3 regions of the Streptomyces sp. NPDC001502 genome follow, and region 3 is predicted to be linked to each of the others. Evidence: riboswitches for the same ligand, from Rfam matches in the RefSeq annotation. Region 3 holds a riboswitch; each other region holds the start of a gene.
The links. Region 3 has a riboswitch for thiamine pyrophosphate ahead of ACFY0D_RS28060 (thiamine ABC transporter substrate binding subunit). Riboswitches for the same ligand answer to the same signal wherever they lie in the genome.
Positions count from the first base shown of each region.

Region 1: another riboswitch for thiamine pyrophosphate. It lies ahead of thiO (glycine oxidase ThiO); the one in region 3 lies ahead of ACFY0D_RS28060 (thiamine ABC transporter substrate binding subunit).
Region 2: another riboswitch for thiamine pyrophosphate. It lies ahead of thiC (phosphomethylpyrimidine synthase ThiC); the one in region 3 lies ahead of ACFY0D_RS28060 (thiamine ABC transporter substrate binding subunit).

Region 1 covers NZ_JBIAVW010000033.1:10,901-15,802, reverse strand. The annotation lists gene metF (methylenetetrahydrofolate reductase [NAD(P)H]) at 1-695, opposite strand, end outside; gene thiE (thiamine phosphate synthase) at 838-1,473, opposite strand; gene ACFY0D_RS36745 (Rv2175c family DNA-binding protein) at 1,560-1,925, opposite strand; gene ACFY0D_RS36740 (NAD(P)/FAD-dependent oxidoreductase) at 2,064-3,284, opposite strand; TPP riboswitch at 3,366-3,477, shown strand; gene thiO (glycine oxidase ThiO) at 3,475-4,653, shown strand; gene thiS (sulfur carrier protein ThiS) at 4,650-4,850, shown strand; gene ACFY0D_RS36725 (thiazole synthase) at 4,856-4,902, shown strand, end outside.
Region 2 covers NZ_JBIAVW010000011.1:216,270-221,171, forward strand. The annotation lists gene thiC (phosphomethylpyrimidine synthase ThiC) at 1-1,198, opposite strand, end outside; TPP riboswitch at 1,193-1,338, opposite strand; gene ACFY0D_RS21580 (YibE/F family protein) at 1,411-2,889, shown strand; gene ACFY0D_RS21585 (SsgA family sporulation/cell division regulator) at 2,953-3,402, opposite strand; gene ACFY0D_RS21590 (IclR family transcriptional regulator) at 3,500-4,246, opposite strand; gene ACFY0D_RS21595 (DUF5326 family protein) at 4,543-4,770, opposite strand.
Region 3 covers NZ_JBIAVW010000018.1:79,406-84,307, reverse strand. The annotation lists gene ACFY0D_RS28065 (ABC transporter permease) at 1-726, opposite strand, end outside; gene ACFY0D_RS28060 (thiamine ABC transporter substrate binding subunit) at 822-1,922, opposite strand; TPP riboswitch at 2,006-2,115, opposite strand; gene rlmN (23S rRNA (adenine(2503)-C(2))-methyltransferase RlmN) at 2,174-3,286, opposite strand; gene ACFY0D_RS28050 (phosphatidate cytidylyltransferase) at 3,380-4,456, opposite strand; gene frr (ribosome recycling factor) at 4,456-4,902, opposite strand, start outside.

The DNA.
Region 1 (4,902 bases), on a different contig from region 3:
GGCAGTCGGTCGAGCTGCTTGATACCCACAACAGGCATGACCTCGGGGATGATCGGGGTCTCGCAGCCCGCCTTTTCGACGCTGTCGCGCAGCCGCAGATAATTCTCCGGATCGAAGAACATCTGGGTGATCGCGTAGTCGGCACCGGCGTGGCACTTGTCCACGAAGTGCCGGATGTCCGTGTCCCAGTCCGCCGAACGCGGGTGCATCTCGGGGAAGGCGGCGACGCCGACGCAGAAGTCGCCGGACTCCTTGACCAGCCGGACCAGGTCGGCGGCGTAGTGCACGCCCTCGGGGTGCGCCACCCACTCGCCCATCGGGTCACCCGGCGGGTCTCCGCGCACGACGAGCATGTTCCGGATCCCGGCGTCCGCGAACTGCCCGATGACATTGCGCAGCTCGGCGACCGAGTGGTCCACGGCGGTGAGGTGCGCGACGGGAGTCAGGGTGGTGTCGGCGGCGATTTCCTGGGTGGCCTTGACGGTGCCGCCGCGGGTGGAGCCGCCGGCTCCGTAGGTCACGGAGACGAAACTGGGGGATACCGCCTCGACCCGGCGCAGGGCGTTCCAGAGGTTGCGTTCGCCCTTCTCCGTCTTCGGGGCCCAGAACTCGAAGGAGTACGAGCGCCCGGACGCGAGGAGGTCGCGGACCGTGTGTGCACGATCCGACCAGGTGGAAGCGGTACCAGAGGCCATGTGGGCAGGTTAGACGCGGCCCGGCGGACACCGAAGCCTTGTCCACGTTTTGGACACGTTTTTGGACACTTGGAGGGCCTGCTCTGGCCGGAAGGCGTCCGTACGGGGGAACGCGACCGCCCGCCGGCCGGGCGGCCGGGAATCAGCCGAGGCGGGCCCGGACCCGCTTGGCGAGCTCCGCGGCGGCCGCGCCGGGGTCGGTGGCCTCGGTGAGGGCGCGGACGACCACGATGCGGGTGGCTCCGGCGTCCAGCACCTGGTCCAGGTTCGAGCCGTCGATGCCGCCGATGGCGAACCAGGGGCGGTCCTGTTCCAGGGAGGCCGCGTACCGGACCAGGTCCAGGCCCGGGGCGTGGCGGCCGGGCTTGGTGGGGGTGGGCCAGCAGGGGCCGGTGCAGAAGTAGTCCACGCCGGCTTCGGCGACGGCTGCGTCGACCTCGTCCTCGGCGTGGCAGGACCGGCCGATCAGCACCCGCTCGCCGAGGATGGCGCGGGCGGCGGGGACGGGGATGTCGCCCTGGCCGAGGTGCAGGACGTCGGAGCCGATGGCGTGGGCGACGTCGGCGCGGTCGTTCACGGCGAGGAGCTTGCCGTGGCGGCGGGCGGCCTCGAAGAAGACCTGGAGGTGTTCGAGCTCCTCCCCCGCCTCCATGCCCTTGTCGCGGAGCTGGACGATGTCCACGCCCGAGGACAGGACGGCGTCGAGGAATGCGGGGAGGTCACCCTGGCGCTTGCGGGCGTCCGTGCAGAGGTAGAGCCGGGCGTCGGACAGCTGCATGGGTGTACCCCCCGTGATGGATGCGGTGTACGGGCCGGGGCCGCGGCCGTGGGCCCGTACACCGCTGTGGAGCGAAGGCGATCAGGTCAGAGGGCGAGCGCCTGAGCGCGGCGCTTCACCTCCGTGCCGCGATTCTCGCTCAGCGCCTGCACGGGGGTGCCGGGCAGGGTCGGATCCTCGGTGAAGAGCCATTCGAGGATCTCCTCCTCGGTGAAACGGTCGTCGCGCAGCACGGTCAGCAGGCCGACGAGGCCCTTGACGACCTTGTCGCCGTCGATGAAGGGGGCCGGTACCTGCAGGGAGCGGTTCTCGCCCCGGCGGACGGCGATGAGCTGCCCTTCCTTGACCATCTGGCGGACCCGGGTCACCTCGATGTTCAGCATCTCCGCGATGTCGGGGAGGTACAGCCACGAGGGGACAAGGGCATCGATCTTTGCGTCAATCTCGGTCACAGGCACAAGCCTGCCATCTCGGCTCCGCCGCCGGTACCTGAGCAGCCCCGTCCGGGTCGCGGCCCGTGCCAGGGCTCCGCCCCGGACCCCGCGCCTCAAACGCCGGCGGGGCTGGATTTCCGGCCCCGCCGGCGGCCGTCAGGCCGTGGCCGACTTCAGCGGGGTTCCGGGGTCGGAGACCTTGGCGGGGTCGACCGGCACCCCCGTCTCGATGAGCTTGCGGCCCTGCGCCAGGTCGCGGGGGCGTCCCACGGCCAGGACGGCGACGAGTGCGCCGCCGCGCAGCCAGCACACCGACCAGGCGGGACCGGCCGGGTCCCCGCGCAGGAGCAGGGTGTCGGCCCCGCCGTGGTGTCCGGCGTACTGCACGAAGCGCCCGAACTGCTCCGACCAGAAGTACGGCACCGGGTCGTAGATCTGGGCCGGCTCCCCGGCCAGGATGTTCGCCGCGACCGTCCGCGGCCCCTGGAGCGCGTTGTCCCAGTGGTGCACGAGCAGCCGCGTCCCGTACCGCCCGGACGGGAAGGAGGCGCAGTCGCCGACCGCGTACACCCCGGGCAGCGAGGTCCGCAGGTACGCGTCCGCGGTGACCGAGCCGTCGGGGCCGCGCTCCACGCCGGTCCCGTCCAGCCATGCGGTGGCGGGGCGCGCGCCGATGCCCACCACCACCGCGCCGGCGGGCAGGGTCCGCCCGTCCGCCAGCAGGACCCGCCCCTCCTCGATCCCGGCGACCTTCGCCCCGGTGATCAGCTCCGCGCCCGCCTCCCGGTACCAGCGCGCCATCGGCTCGGTGACCTCGGCGGGCAGCGCCCCCGCCAGCACCCGGTCCGCCGCCTCGACCACGGTGACCTCGCAGCCCGCCTCCCGGGCGGCGGTGGCGAACTCGGCGCCGATCCAGCCCGCGCCGACGACCACGGCCCGGGGCGACGCGGCCAGCACCGGGCGCAGCCGGGCCGCGTCGTCCAGGGTGCGCAGCAGGTGGACGCCCGGGACGCCCTCGGTCCCGGGGAGGGTCAGCGGCTGCGCGCCGGTCGCCAGTACGAGGGTCCCGTACGGGACCGGTCCGGCCTCGGTGTCCAGCTCGTGGACGGCGGCACGCAGTCCGGTGACCTCGGTGCCGAGCCTGAGGTCGATGTCGAGGCCTTCGAAGTCCACGTCGAAGGCGGAGTCCTCGGCCTTGCCGAGGAGTACCGCCTTGGACAGCGGGGGCCGGTCGTAGGGCTGGTGGGGTTCGGCTCCCAGCAGGGTCACGCGGCCGGTGTAGCCCTGTTCGCGCAGGGCCACCGCGGTCTGCACCCCGGCCATTCCGGCGCCGACGATCACGACGCCGTGCTGATTCTGTTCCGTCTGCTCGCTCACGCCGCCACCCTAATCATCTGACGCTCCGTCAGGAATAGGTGCCGCCTTACCCGCCATCCACCGCCGGGTTAGTCTGGCCACCGTACCTATCGCGGGAGTCCGGCGCACCGGGCTGAGAGGGAGGCTGGCCGGCCTCCGACCGTACGAACCTGATCCGGGTCATGCCGGCGAAGGGAGGGGCTGGACGCCCATGCACTCATCCCGAACATCTCGGAAGGGATCCGACGTCCTCGTCATCGGGGGCGGAATCATCGGCCTGGTCACCGCCTGGCGGGCCGCCGCGCGCGGACTGAGCACCGTACTCGCCGACCCCGCACCCGGCGGCGGCGCCGCCCAGGTCGCGGCCGGCATGCTCGCCCCCGTCACCGAACTGCACTACGGCGAGGAAACCCTGCTGGGCCTCGGCCTCGCCTCCGCCGCCCGCTATCCGCAGTTCGCCGCCGAGCTCGCCGAAGCCAGCGGCGGCCTGGACATCGGCTACCGCGCCTGCGGCACCCTCGCCGTCGCCCTCGACTCCGACGACCGCCTCCACCTGCGCGAACTGCACGCCCTGCAACGCCGCTGCGGCCTGGAGTCCGAGTGGCTCACCGGCCGCGAGTGCCGCCGCCTGGAGCCCATGCTCGCCCCGGGCGTACGCGGCGGCCTGCGCGTCGACGGCGACCACCAGGTCGATCCCCGCCGGCTCGCGGCCGCCCTGCTGGCCGCCTGCGAACGCGCCGGCGTGACCATCCACCGGACCGGCGCGGAGCGGCTGCTCACCACCACCGACCGGGCGACCGGAGCTCTCCTCGACGACGGCACGGAGCTGCTCGCCGACCAGGTGGTCCTCGCCGCGGGCTCGTTCACCGGCCGGCTGGCGGGCGTACCGCCGGAGGTCGCGGCCCCCGTACGGCCGGTCAAGGGGCAGGTCCTGCGGCTCACCGTGCCGGCGGCGTACGCGCCGTTCCTGTCGCGGACCGTACGGGCCGTCGTACGCGGCAGCCACGTCTACCTGGTGCCGCGCGAGAACGGCGAACTCGTCGTCGGCGCCACCAGCGAGGAACTCGGCTGGGACACCACCGTCACCGCGGGCGGGGTCTACGAACTCCTGCGCGACGCCCACGAACTGGTCCCCGGCATCACCGAACTCCCGCTCACCGAGACCCGGGCGGGGCTGCGCCCCGGATCCCCCGACAACGCCCCGCTGCTCGGCCCGACCGACCTGCCGGGCCTGCACCTGGCCACCGGGCACTACCGCAACGGGGTGCTGCTGACCCCGCTCACCGGCGAGATCCTCGCCGAGCTGCTGGCCACCGGCGAACTGCCGGAGATCGCGCGCCCCTTCACCCCCCGCCGGTTCTCCGCCGCACGTCAGGAGTCGTACGCATGACCATCTCCGTCAACGGCGAGCCGCGCGAGGTCGCGGCCGGCGCCACCCTCGACACGGTGGTCGCCACCCTGACCACCGCCCCCTCCGGGGTCGCCGCCGCACTCAACGAGACCGTGGTCCCGCGCGGGCAGTGGCCGGCCACCATCGTGGGCGACGGCGACCGGGTCGAGATCCTGACCGCGGTACAGGGGGGCTGAGCGGCATGGCGGACGACCTCTTCACCCTCGGCGGGCGGACCTTCACCTCCCG
Region 2 (4,902 bases), on a different contig from region 3:
GGACGTGGCCCGGGCCCTCGATCATCGTCTGGACGTTGTGCCGCTTGGCGATCGTGTTCAGCTCACCCAGCGTCTTCAGCTCGGCGAACTGGGCCGCGTCGTTGGCGTCCGCGATCGAGCCGGGGCGCAGACCGTCGCCGAGGGAGTACGTGACGTCGTACGTCGCGAGGATCTCGCAGAGCTCCTCGAAGTTCGTGTAGAGGAAGTTCTCCTTGTGGTGCGCCAGGCACCACGCGGCCATGATCGAGCCACCGCGCGAGACGATGCCGGTCTTGCGGCGGGCGGTCAGCGGCACGTAGGGCAGCAGCACGCCGGCGTGGACCGTCATGTAGTCGACGCCCTGCTCGGCCTGCTCGATGACCGTGTCCTTGTAGATCTCCCAGGTCAGGTCCTCGGCGCGGCCGTCGACCTTCTCCAGCGCCTGGTAGAGCGGAACGGTGCCGATCGGGACGGGGGAGTTGCGCAGCACCCACTCGCGGGTGGTGTGGATGTTGCGGCCGGTCGAGAGGTCCATGACCGTGTCGGCGCCCCACTTGGTCGCCCAGGTCATCTTGTCGACCTCCTCCTCGATGGAGGAGGTGACCGCGGAGTTGCCGATGTTGGCGTTGACCTTCACCAGGAACCGCTTACCGATGATCATCGGCTCGATCTCGGGGTGGTTCACGTTCGCCGGAAGTACGGCGCGACCTGCGGCGATCTCCTCGCGGACGACCTCGGGGGAGACGTTCTCGCGGATCGCGACGTACTCCATCTCCGGGGTGATCTCGCCACGGCGGGCGTACGCGAGCTGCGTGACCGCGGCGCCGCCCCGGCCGCGGCGGGGCTGGCGGGGCCGGCCCGGGAAGACCGCGTCGAGGTTCTTGAGGCCGCCGCGCGGCGAGGTGTGCTTGATGCCGTCGTCCTCGGGGCGCACGGGGCGGCCCGCGTACTCCTCGGTGTCCCCGCGGCTGATGATCCAGTTCTCACGGAGCGGCGCGAGGCCGCGGCGGACGTCGGTCTCGATCTGCGGGTCGGTGTACGGGCCGGACGTGTCGTAGAGCGTCACGTCCTTGCCGTTGGTGAGGTGGACCTGGCGGACCGGCACCCGGAGGTCGGGGCGGGAGCCCGCCAGGTATCCCTTGTGCCAGCCGGGCTGGCGCTCGGTCTGGCCGTCGGCGTCCTGGCTGACGGCAGGCGTGCGTGCGTCCTGAATGGTCATGAGACCTGATCTCCCTACGCCGGCATTACCCGGTAACAGGTTCGGCGGTCGACGCAGCCTCTTCCCGTACGCATCTGTGATGCCCGTACGGTGATCAGCGTCCTCTCAGCCCGGTGCTCCGAGCTCCCGCGTTGTGCAAAGGTGCCCCCACGCTAGCGTCATCCATGGCGTGCTGAACAGTGGGCCCCCTCATCTCTTGCGATGATCTGCTGGTGACGCCCTCGCCGCAGCCCCCCATCGAGCACACAGAGCCCCATGGCCACAACGGCCACGCGCATGGGAGCCCCGGACCGTCCGACGGGCACTCCGACGGCCACGCCGACAGGCCAGCCGACGGTCACTCCGGCGGCGGCTCGGACGGCCACCCCCCGGGGCAGTCCCACGGCCACGGCCACGGCCACGGCCATGGCCACAGTCATGGCCACGGCCCGGCAGCCCCCGTCTCGAAGCACCTGCGCAAGGTCATCGCCGCCGTGCTGATCCCCTTCGCCGTGGCCGTCTTCGTGGGCATGGTGGTGCTCTGGCCGGGCGGCGCCCCGGGCCACGAGCGCACGGGGGTGGGATTCGACCGGCAGACCCAGCAGGGCGTGGTCACCTCGCTCGAACAGGTCGACTGCAAATCCGTGAACGCCGCCCAGGTGCCGACGACCGCGGCTCCCTCCACTCCCGAGGGCCGCCAGGCGCAGGCCGAGCAGACCGGCGAGTGCAAGAAGGCCACCGTCGAGGTCACCAGCGGCCCGGACAAGGGCCGCACCTTCGTGGAGGTCGTCCAGCCGGGCGCGCCACGGCAGTTGGAGGACGGCCAGGAGGTGGTGGTGGCGTACGCGCCGGACGCCCCCCGTGACCTCCAGTACTCGGTGATCGACGTGAACCGCAAGCTCCCGATGGCGCTGCTGGCCGGCATCTTCGCGGTCGCGGTCGTCGTCGTCGGGCGGATGCGCGGGCTGTTCGCGCTGGTCGCGCTGGTGGTCAGCTTCGGCGTGCTGACCCTCTTCATCCTCCCGGCCATCCTGCAGGGGTCGAACCCGCTGGTCGTCGCGGTGGTCGGGGCGAGCGCCATCATGCTGATCGCCCTCTACATGTGCCACGGGCTGACCGCCCGTACCTCGGTGGCCGTCCTGGGCACACTCGTCTCGCTGTTGCTGATCGGGCTGCTCGGCTCGGGGTTCATCGACTGGGCGTTCCTCAGCGGCAACACCGACGACAACACGGGCCTGATCCACGGGCTGTACCCGGACATCGACATGAGCGGTTTGCTGCTCGCAGGCGTGATCATCGGATCGCTGGGCGTACTCGACGACGTGACGGTCACCCAGACGTCGGCGGTGTGGGAACTGCACCACGCGGACCCCTCGATGGGGCCGCGCGCCCTCTACCGGGCGGCCATCAGGATCGGCCGCGACCACATCGCATCGGTGGTCAACACTCTGGTGCTGGCCTACGCGGGTGCCGCGCTGCCGCTGCTCCTGCTGTTCTCGATCGCGAACAGCAGCATGGGTTCGGTGGCCAACAGCGAGCTGGTGGCCGAGGAGATCGTACGGACCCTCGTGGGCTCGATCGGTCTGGTGGCCTCGGTCCCCGTGACCACGGCGCTGGCCGCACTGGTGGTTTCTGCCGACCGATCGGGATCCCCGGCAGGTGCCCCGGCCACAGGGCCGGTCCGCGGCCGGGGCCGGCGGCGCAAGCGCTGAGGAGTTGACGGTCCGGCCGGTCGATCGGCCGGACCATCAGCGGGTCGGTAGCCGGTCAGCCGGTCAGCCGGCGTTCTGTTCGTTCTGCTGCGATTCGGCGAGGATCTTGCCGAGGGCCTCGTCGAGGTTCTCCTCGAAGTCGCCCAGATTGCGCTCCTGTCCGAGCGGAACGATCCGGTCGGTGCGGTCGAGGAACGCGACGAGCGGCGCCGCGCTGGCCCGGAACAGGGCCCGGTCACCGCCGACCTGAAGGCGGATGTGGACGTCGGACAGGTCCTCCGGGTGGGTGGGTGCGATGTGCACATCGCCGTCACCGCATGGCTTGTTGATGCCGTCGAGGAGGAGCTCCCGGCCGAACGCCCAGGTCACGGGCGCGTCTCCGGGAAGGTGGAAGGTCAGGCGGACTGCGTAGGGGTCGCGTGCGTCGTACCGGAGTTCCACCGGAATCCGGAACGAGAGCTCCTCGGAAACGAGGAAGCTCATCATGACCTCTGCCTGTACCGACTCGCGCATGGACTACCCCGCTGTAGTTGAAGTGGCCAGGAATGATCCCCCAGGACCCACTTGACAAGAGTGGTGGAAGTGGTAGCAGATCACAAGGAGTGAGTTTTCAGATACTGATAGAGAACGAGAGGGTGCTCAACAGCGCGCCTACTTCACTCCGTAGCCGATTGACTACATAGAGCAATCGCTCTTCTTGGTGGAGAGGTAGAGAAATGGCCATCGTCGCGACCGTATCGCCGGCCGTAATGGGGATGGCGGCGCAGATCGTGCCGAGGGCATATTCCTGGCGTTCGATCACCGGCTGCATTCGCCCGAGCGCCCCGATCCGGTTTTCCAGGGACCGTAGATCGCGGACGGTATAGGGGGTGATGGCCTCGACCGGATGACGGTCGTAGTACTCCCTGCGCGTCTTCTCGTCGAGTTGCCCGAGCAGGCACTGCCCGATGGCGTGCGCATGGCCGGTCTCACGGAAGTCGGCCCATTCCTCGCAGGCCGGGCTGGTCGGAGTGTCCGAGACACCCACGACCTCGATCTCACCCTCGCGGTAGACCGCGAAGTAGACGGGGGCCCCGACCGTGTCGCGGAAGTACGCGAGCGAGTCGAGGATCATGCTGCGACGTTTCTGCTGGAGTCCCCCACGGGCGAGCCGCTCCGCGGCCTCGCCCAGTACGAACACTCCGCGCACTCTGCGCAGGTAGCCCTCGTGCGTCAGTGTGCGCAGCAGGTGGTACGCGGTGGGAAGCGGGAGCCCGGCCTCGCGCGCCAGCTGTTTTGCCGGGGCTCCCCCGCTATGGGACCCCGCCGCTTCGAGCAGCCTCAGCGCGCGCTGCACCGAACCGATCAGAGTCGGCACACCGGCATTGTGAACCGGAGACAAAGCTCACCCCCAGGCGTGGCGGCGGGCCTTTGGGGAGGCCCGCCCTGCGGGGGCCGCCCCCGCGCGTGCCGTCGCTCCTGGGGGTCGTACTCGGCGGCTCGTTTTGCGTCGCCGCAGGTCAGGGCGGCAGGTCGGAGCGGCGGTACCGGCTTTCGGTGCCCAGGGAACGGCATAGATTGCCACTCTATCCACCGATTCCGGGGATGTGAGCCGTTCAGCGGGTCATGTTCCCTCACCTGGCGCAATCCCGGACCCGCCCGGACCGCTCCTGGCTACCACTCGCCGGAGGAGGACTTCGACCCACTGCCGCTGAACTTCTTCACGACGAAGATCAGGCCGCCGACGAGGCCGACGAAGAGGAGCAGCTTGAAGACGAACCCGATCAGCGCGCCCAGGATGCTGGTGATCACACCGCCGAAGACGAAGAGCGCCAGCAGTGGAACCGCGACCCACTTAACCCACCAGGGCATGCCTGCGAATATCTCTCGGATGCCGTCCATGTCCTCGACCTCTTCTTCGTCCGTGACTTCGTCCGCTACTTCCTGCTCTCGATGCTAGAAGTCCCGGGCCCCGTAGCGGGGCCCGCGAGCCCTCGGAGTCCCCTGATCCGCCCCTTAGGGGGATCAGGGCCG
Region 3 (4,902 bases):
GATCGCGCCGATCGCGGCGAACTGCACCATCGTCAGCACGGCCGCCGTCGGCAGGTCCAGGAGCTGCGCGGTCTGCCGGTAGACCTCCACCTCCAGGGTGGAGTACGAGGGTCCGCCGAGGATCAGTACGACGCCGAAGGAGCTGAAGGTGAACAGGAACACCATCAGCGAGGCGGCGGCCACCGACGGGGCGAGTGCGGGCAGCGTCACCCGCCGCCAGGCGGTGAACCGCCCGGCGCCCAGCACCCGGGCGGCCTCTTCCTGGCGCGGGTCCAGCTGAGCCCACAGCCCGCCGACCGTGCGGACGACGACGGCGTAGTTGAAGAAGACGTGCGCGAGCAGGATCGCCCAGACGGTGGTGTCGAGCCGGACGCCCGCCAGTTCGTCCAGCAGGCCGCCCCGTCCCAGCAGCGCGAGGAAGGCGGTGCCGACCACCACGGTCGGCAGCACGAAGGGAACGGTCACCACGGCGCGCAGCAGCTGCTTGCCCGGGAACTCGAAGCGCGCGAAGACGTACGCGGCGGGGAGCGCGATCAGCAGGGTGAGAAGGGTGGAGGCGAACGCCTGCCAGGTCGTGAACCACAGCACGTCGGCGATGTCGGGCCGGGCCAGCACCTCCGCGAACCGGCCGAACTGCCACCCTTCGCCGGTCTTCAGGCCGCGCCCGACGATCGCGGCGACGGGATAGGCGAAGAACAGCCCGAAGAAGGCGAGGGGGACGGCCATCAGGGCGAGCCGCACGGCGGTCGCCCGCGCCCCCTCGCGGGGGCCGGAGCCCGGCGCGGCGTCCCCCGACGCCACGCCCGGCTCCTTGGTACCGCTTACTTCACGACGAGCGCGGTCCATGCCTTGACCCACTGCTCACGGTTCTTGGCGATGGTCTCGGGAGCCACGCTCGTAGGCTTCTCGACCACCACACCGTGCTTGGTGAACAGCTCCGGCAGGGCGGCGTCCTTCGTCACGGGGTTCACGAACATCTGGAGCGGCATGTCCTCCTGGAACTTCTTGCTGACCAGGAAGTCCACGAGGGCCTTGCCGCCCTCCTCGTTCTTGGCGCCCTTGAGCAGACCCGCGAACTCGATCTGGCGGAAGCAGGTGCCGGTGGAGACTCCCGTGGGGGCCTCGGCCGGCTGCGGCTCGCCGTACAGGACCTCGACCGGCGGGCTGGAGGCGTAGGAGACGACCAGCGGGCGGTCGCCCTTGGCCTTCTTGCCGCCCGCGGAGCCGGAGAAGCGCTCGTTGTAGGCCTGCTCCCAGCCGTCGACGACCTCGACGCCGTTGGCCTTCAGCTTGCTCCAGTAGTCCTTCCAGCCGTCCTCGCCGTACTTGCCGACGGAGGCGAGCAGGAAGCCGAGACCGGGCGAGGAGGTCGCGGCGTTCTCGGTGACCAGGAGGTTCTTGTACTCCGGCTTGGTCAGGTCGTCCAGCGTCTGCGGCGGGGCGATCTTCTTCTCGGCGAAGTACGCCTTGTCGTAGTTGACGCAGATGTCACCGGAGTCGATCGGGGTGACCCGGTGTTCCTTGTCGAGCACGTACTCGGGCTTCACCTCGGCCAGGCCCTTGGCCTCGTAGGGGGTGAAGATGCCGTTGTCGAGGGCGCGCGAGAGGAGGGTGTTGTCCACGCCGAAGAAGACGTCGCCGCGCGGGGAGCCCTTGGTGAGGATCTCCTGGTTCAGCGCCGCGCCCGCGTCTCCGGACTTCAGGACCTTGACCGTGTAGCCGCTCTGCTGCTCGAACTCCTTGAGGACCGTGTCGGTCACGTTGAAGGAGTCGTGGGAGACGAGCGTGACGGTCTTGGACTTCGGGGCGTCGCTCGCGCCTGCGGTCTTGTCCTCGGCGTCGCCGCCGCCGCAGGCGCTGAGCGTGGTGACGCCCAGCGCAGCCGCGAGCGCGATGCCCGCCAGCTTCTTGGTGGTGCTCATCGGTGAATTCCTCCTGGGATGTCCAGGAGAAGACGCGGCCCTGCCCGGCGCTGCGAGAGCGGACGCCGGGCAGGGCGCAACAGCAAGAGTGGTGACCGAACTTCCTACCCCGAATGACCGGGGCGAGGTTCAGAGGGTCTGCGGATGACGGATACCGCACTCTCAGCGCTGTGGCGCTCCCCTGTCGGAATATGAAATTGGTTCGGCCACAGGGTACCCCGTGGCCGAATCGCGTCGAACAGAAGCGGAATCTAGCGCTCCGAGGCGGCCAGCTGGCCGCACGCGCCGTCGATCTCCTGGCCCCGGGTGTCCCGTACGGTCACCGGCACGCCGTGGCGGGCGATGGCCTCCACGAAGGCCTTCTCGTCCTCGGGCCGCGAGGCGGTCCACTTGGAGCCCGGCGTCGGGTTGAGCGGGATCAGGTTGACGTGCACACGCTTGCCCTTGAGCAGCTTGCCCAGGAGGTCACCGCGCCAGGCCTGGTCGTTGATGTCGCGGATCAGGGCGTACTCGATCGAGATCCGGCGGCCTGACTTCTCGGCGTACTCCCAGGCCGCGCCGAGCACCTCGCGGACGTTCCAGCGGGTGTTCACGGGGACGAGGGTGTCGCGCAGCTCGTCGTCCGGCGCGTGCAGCGAGACGGCCAGACGGCACTTGAAGCCCTCGTCGGCGAAGCGCAGCATGGCCGGGACCAGGCCGACGGTGGAGACGGTGATACCGCGCTGCGACAGACCCAGGCCGTCGGGCTCCGGGTCGGTGAGCCGGCGGATGGCGCCGACCACGCGGTTGTAGTTGGCGAGCGGCTCGCCCATGCCCATGAAGACGATGTTCGACAGTCGCGCCGGGCCGCCGGGGACCTCGCCGTCGCGCAGCGCGCGCATGCCGTCGACGATCTGGTGCACGATCTCGGCGGTGGACAGGTTGCGGTCCAGGCCCGCCTGGCCGGTGGCGCAGAACGGACAGTTCATGCCGCAGCCGGCCTGCGAGGAGATGCACATGGTGACCCGGTCGGGGTAGCGCATCAGCACGGACTCGACGAGCGTGCCGTCGTGCAGCTTCCACAGGGTCTTGCGGGTGGTGTCGTCGTCGCACGAGATGTGCCGGATGACGCTCATCAGGTCCGGCAGCAGCTCCTGCTGGAGCTTCTCCCGCGAGCCGGCCGGGATGTCGGTCCACTCGGCCGGGTCGTGCGCGTACCGGGCGAAGTAGTGCTGGGAGAGCTGCTTGGCCCGGAACGGCTTCTCGCCGATCGCGGCGACCGCCTCGCGGCGCTCGGCCGGGGTCAGGTCGGCAAGGTGCCGGGGCGGCTTCTTGGCCCCGCGAGGGGCGACGAAGGTGAGCTCTCCCGGAACGGGGCGGGCCATGGCAGGTACTCCTTGTAAGACGAAAGGCGCGCCGCAGAAGCAGCGCGCCTTCCAAGAGTAACCGCCCGGCGTCCTGCGACGCCTTTTCGCAGGTCAGCCGGTGCCGACGAAGGCCGCCAGCAGCAGCCACACCACGGGGGCCGTCGGAAGCAGGGAGTCCAGCCGGTCCATGATGCCGCCGTGTCCCGGCAGCAGGGTGCCCATGTCCTTGATGCCCAGGTCCCGCTTGATCATCGACTCGCCCAGGTCGCCCAGCGTGGCGCTGACCGCGACCGCGAGGCCCAGCAGCAGGCCCTGCCACCAGGAACCGCCGTCGATCAGGAACTCCATGCACAGCGCGCCGGCCACCATCGCGAAGGCCACCGCGCCGAACAGTCCCTCGCGGGTCTTGCCGGGGCTGATGCGCGGCGCGAGCTTGGTCTTGCCGAAGCGCCAGCCGACCGCGTAGGCCCCGGTGTCGCTGACCACGGTCAGGAGCAGGAAGGTGATCACGCGCTTGGCACCGTCGTCGGCGGTGAGGAGCATCGCGACGAAGGTGGCGAGGAAGGGCACGTAGAACGCCGCGAAGGCGCCCGCCGTGACGTCCTTGAGGTAGTCCTCGGGTGGTTCGGTCATCCGCCACACCAGGACCGCCAGCACGGTCAGGGCCATGGCGACCCAGGCGCCCTCGGCCCCCCGGACGTATCCGGCGATGACCATGGCGGCGCCGCCGACCGCGAGCGGGACCAGCGGGGCCTTGATGCCCTTCTGCTCCTGCAGCCGGGAGGTGAGCTCCCACAGGCCGACGACGACCGCGACGACGATGACGCCGACGAAGACGGCCTTGACGATCAGCAGCGAGGCGAAGATCACCGCGCCGAGACCCACGCCCACCCCTATGGCGGCACGCAGATCCCGGCCCGCGCGCTTCTTCGGCGGCGGGGGCGAGGCGTCCTGCGGCTGCTGGGCATGCGGAGGCGGGGGGCTGGGCATGGGCTCCTGCGGCGGCGTATCGGCGCGGAAGAGGGGGCCGCTGTCGGCGGCGACCCCCCGATCGCGTGCTTCCCGGTCGTCGAAGTCACGGCCGGCGGCATCGGGCACGATGGGCATGGGCCGAGTGTGCGGGCCCACCTGCGCATCGTATGCGGGACCCGCCGGAACCGGCTCCGGCTGCCAGGAAGTGTCGTTCATCAGACTTCGAGGAGCTCGGCTTCCTTGTGCTTCAGGAGCTCGTCCACCTGCGCGACGTACTTCGCGGTGGTGTCGTCGAGCTCCTTCTCCGCGCGGCGCACCTCGTCCTCGCCGGCCTCCTTGTCCTTGACCAGCTTGTCAAGGGCGTCCTTGGCCTTGCGGCGGACGGCGCGGAGCGAGATCTTCGAGTCCTCGGCCTTGGTGCGCGCGACCTTGATGTACTCCTTGCGGCGGTCCTGCGTCAGCTCGGGGAAGGTCACCCGGATGATGCTGCCGTCGTTGCTCGGGTTGACACCGAGGTCGGAGTCGCGGATGGCCTGCTCGATGTTGCGCAGGGCGCTCTTGTCGAACGGGGTCACGATCGCCATGCGCGGCTCGGGCACCGAGAAGGAGGCGAGCTGGTTGATGGGCGTGATGGCGCCGTAGTACTCCGCCACGATCTTGTT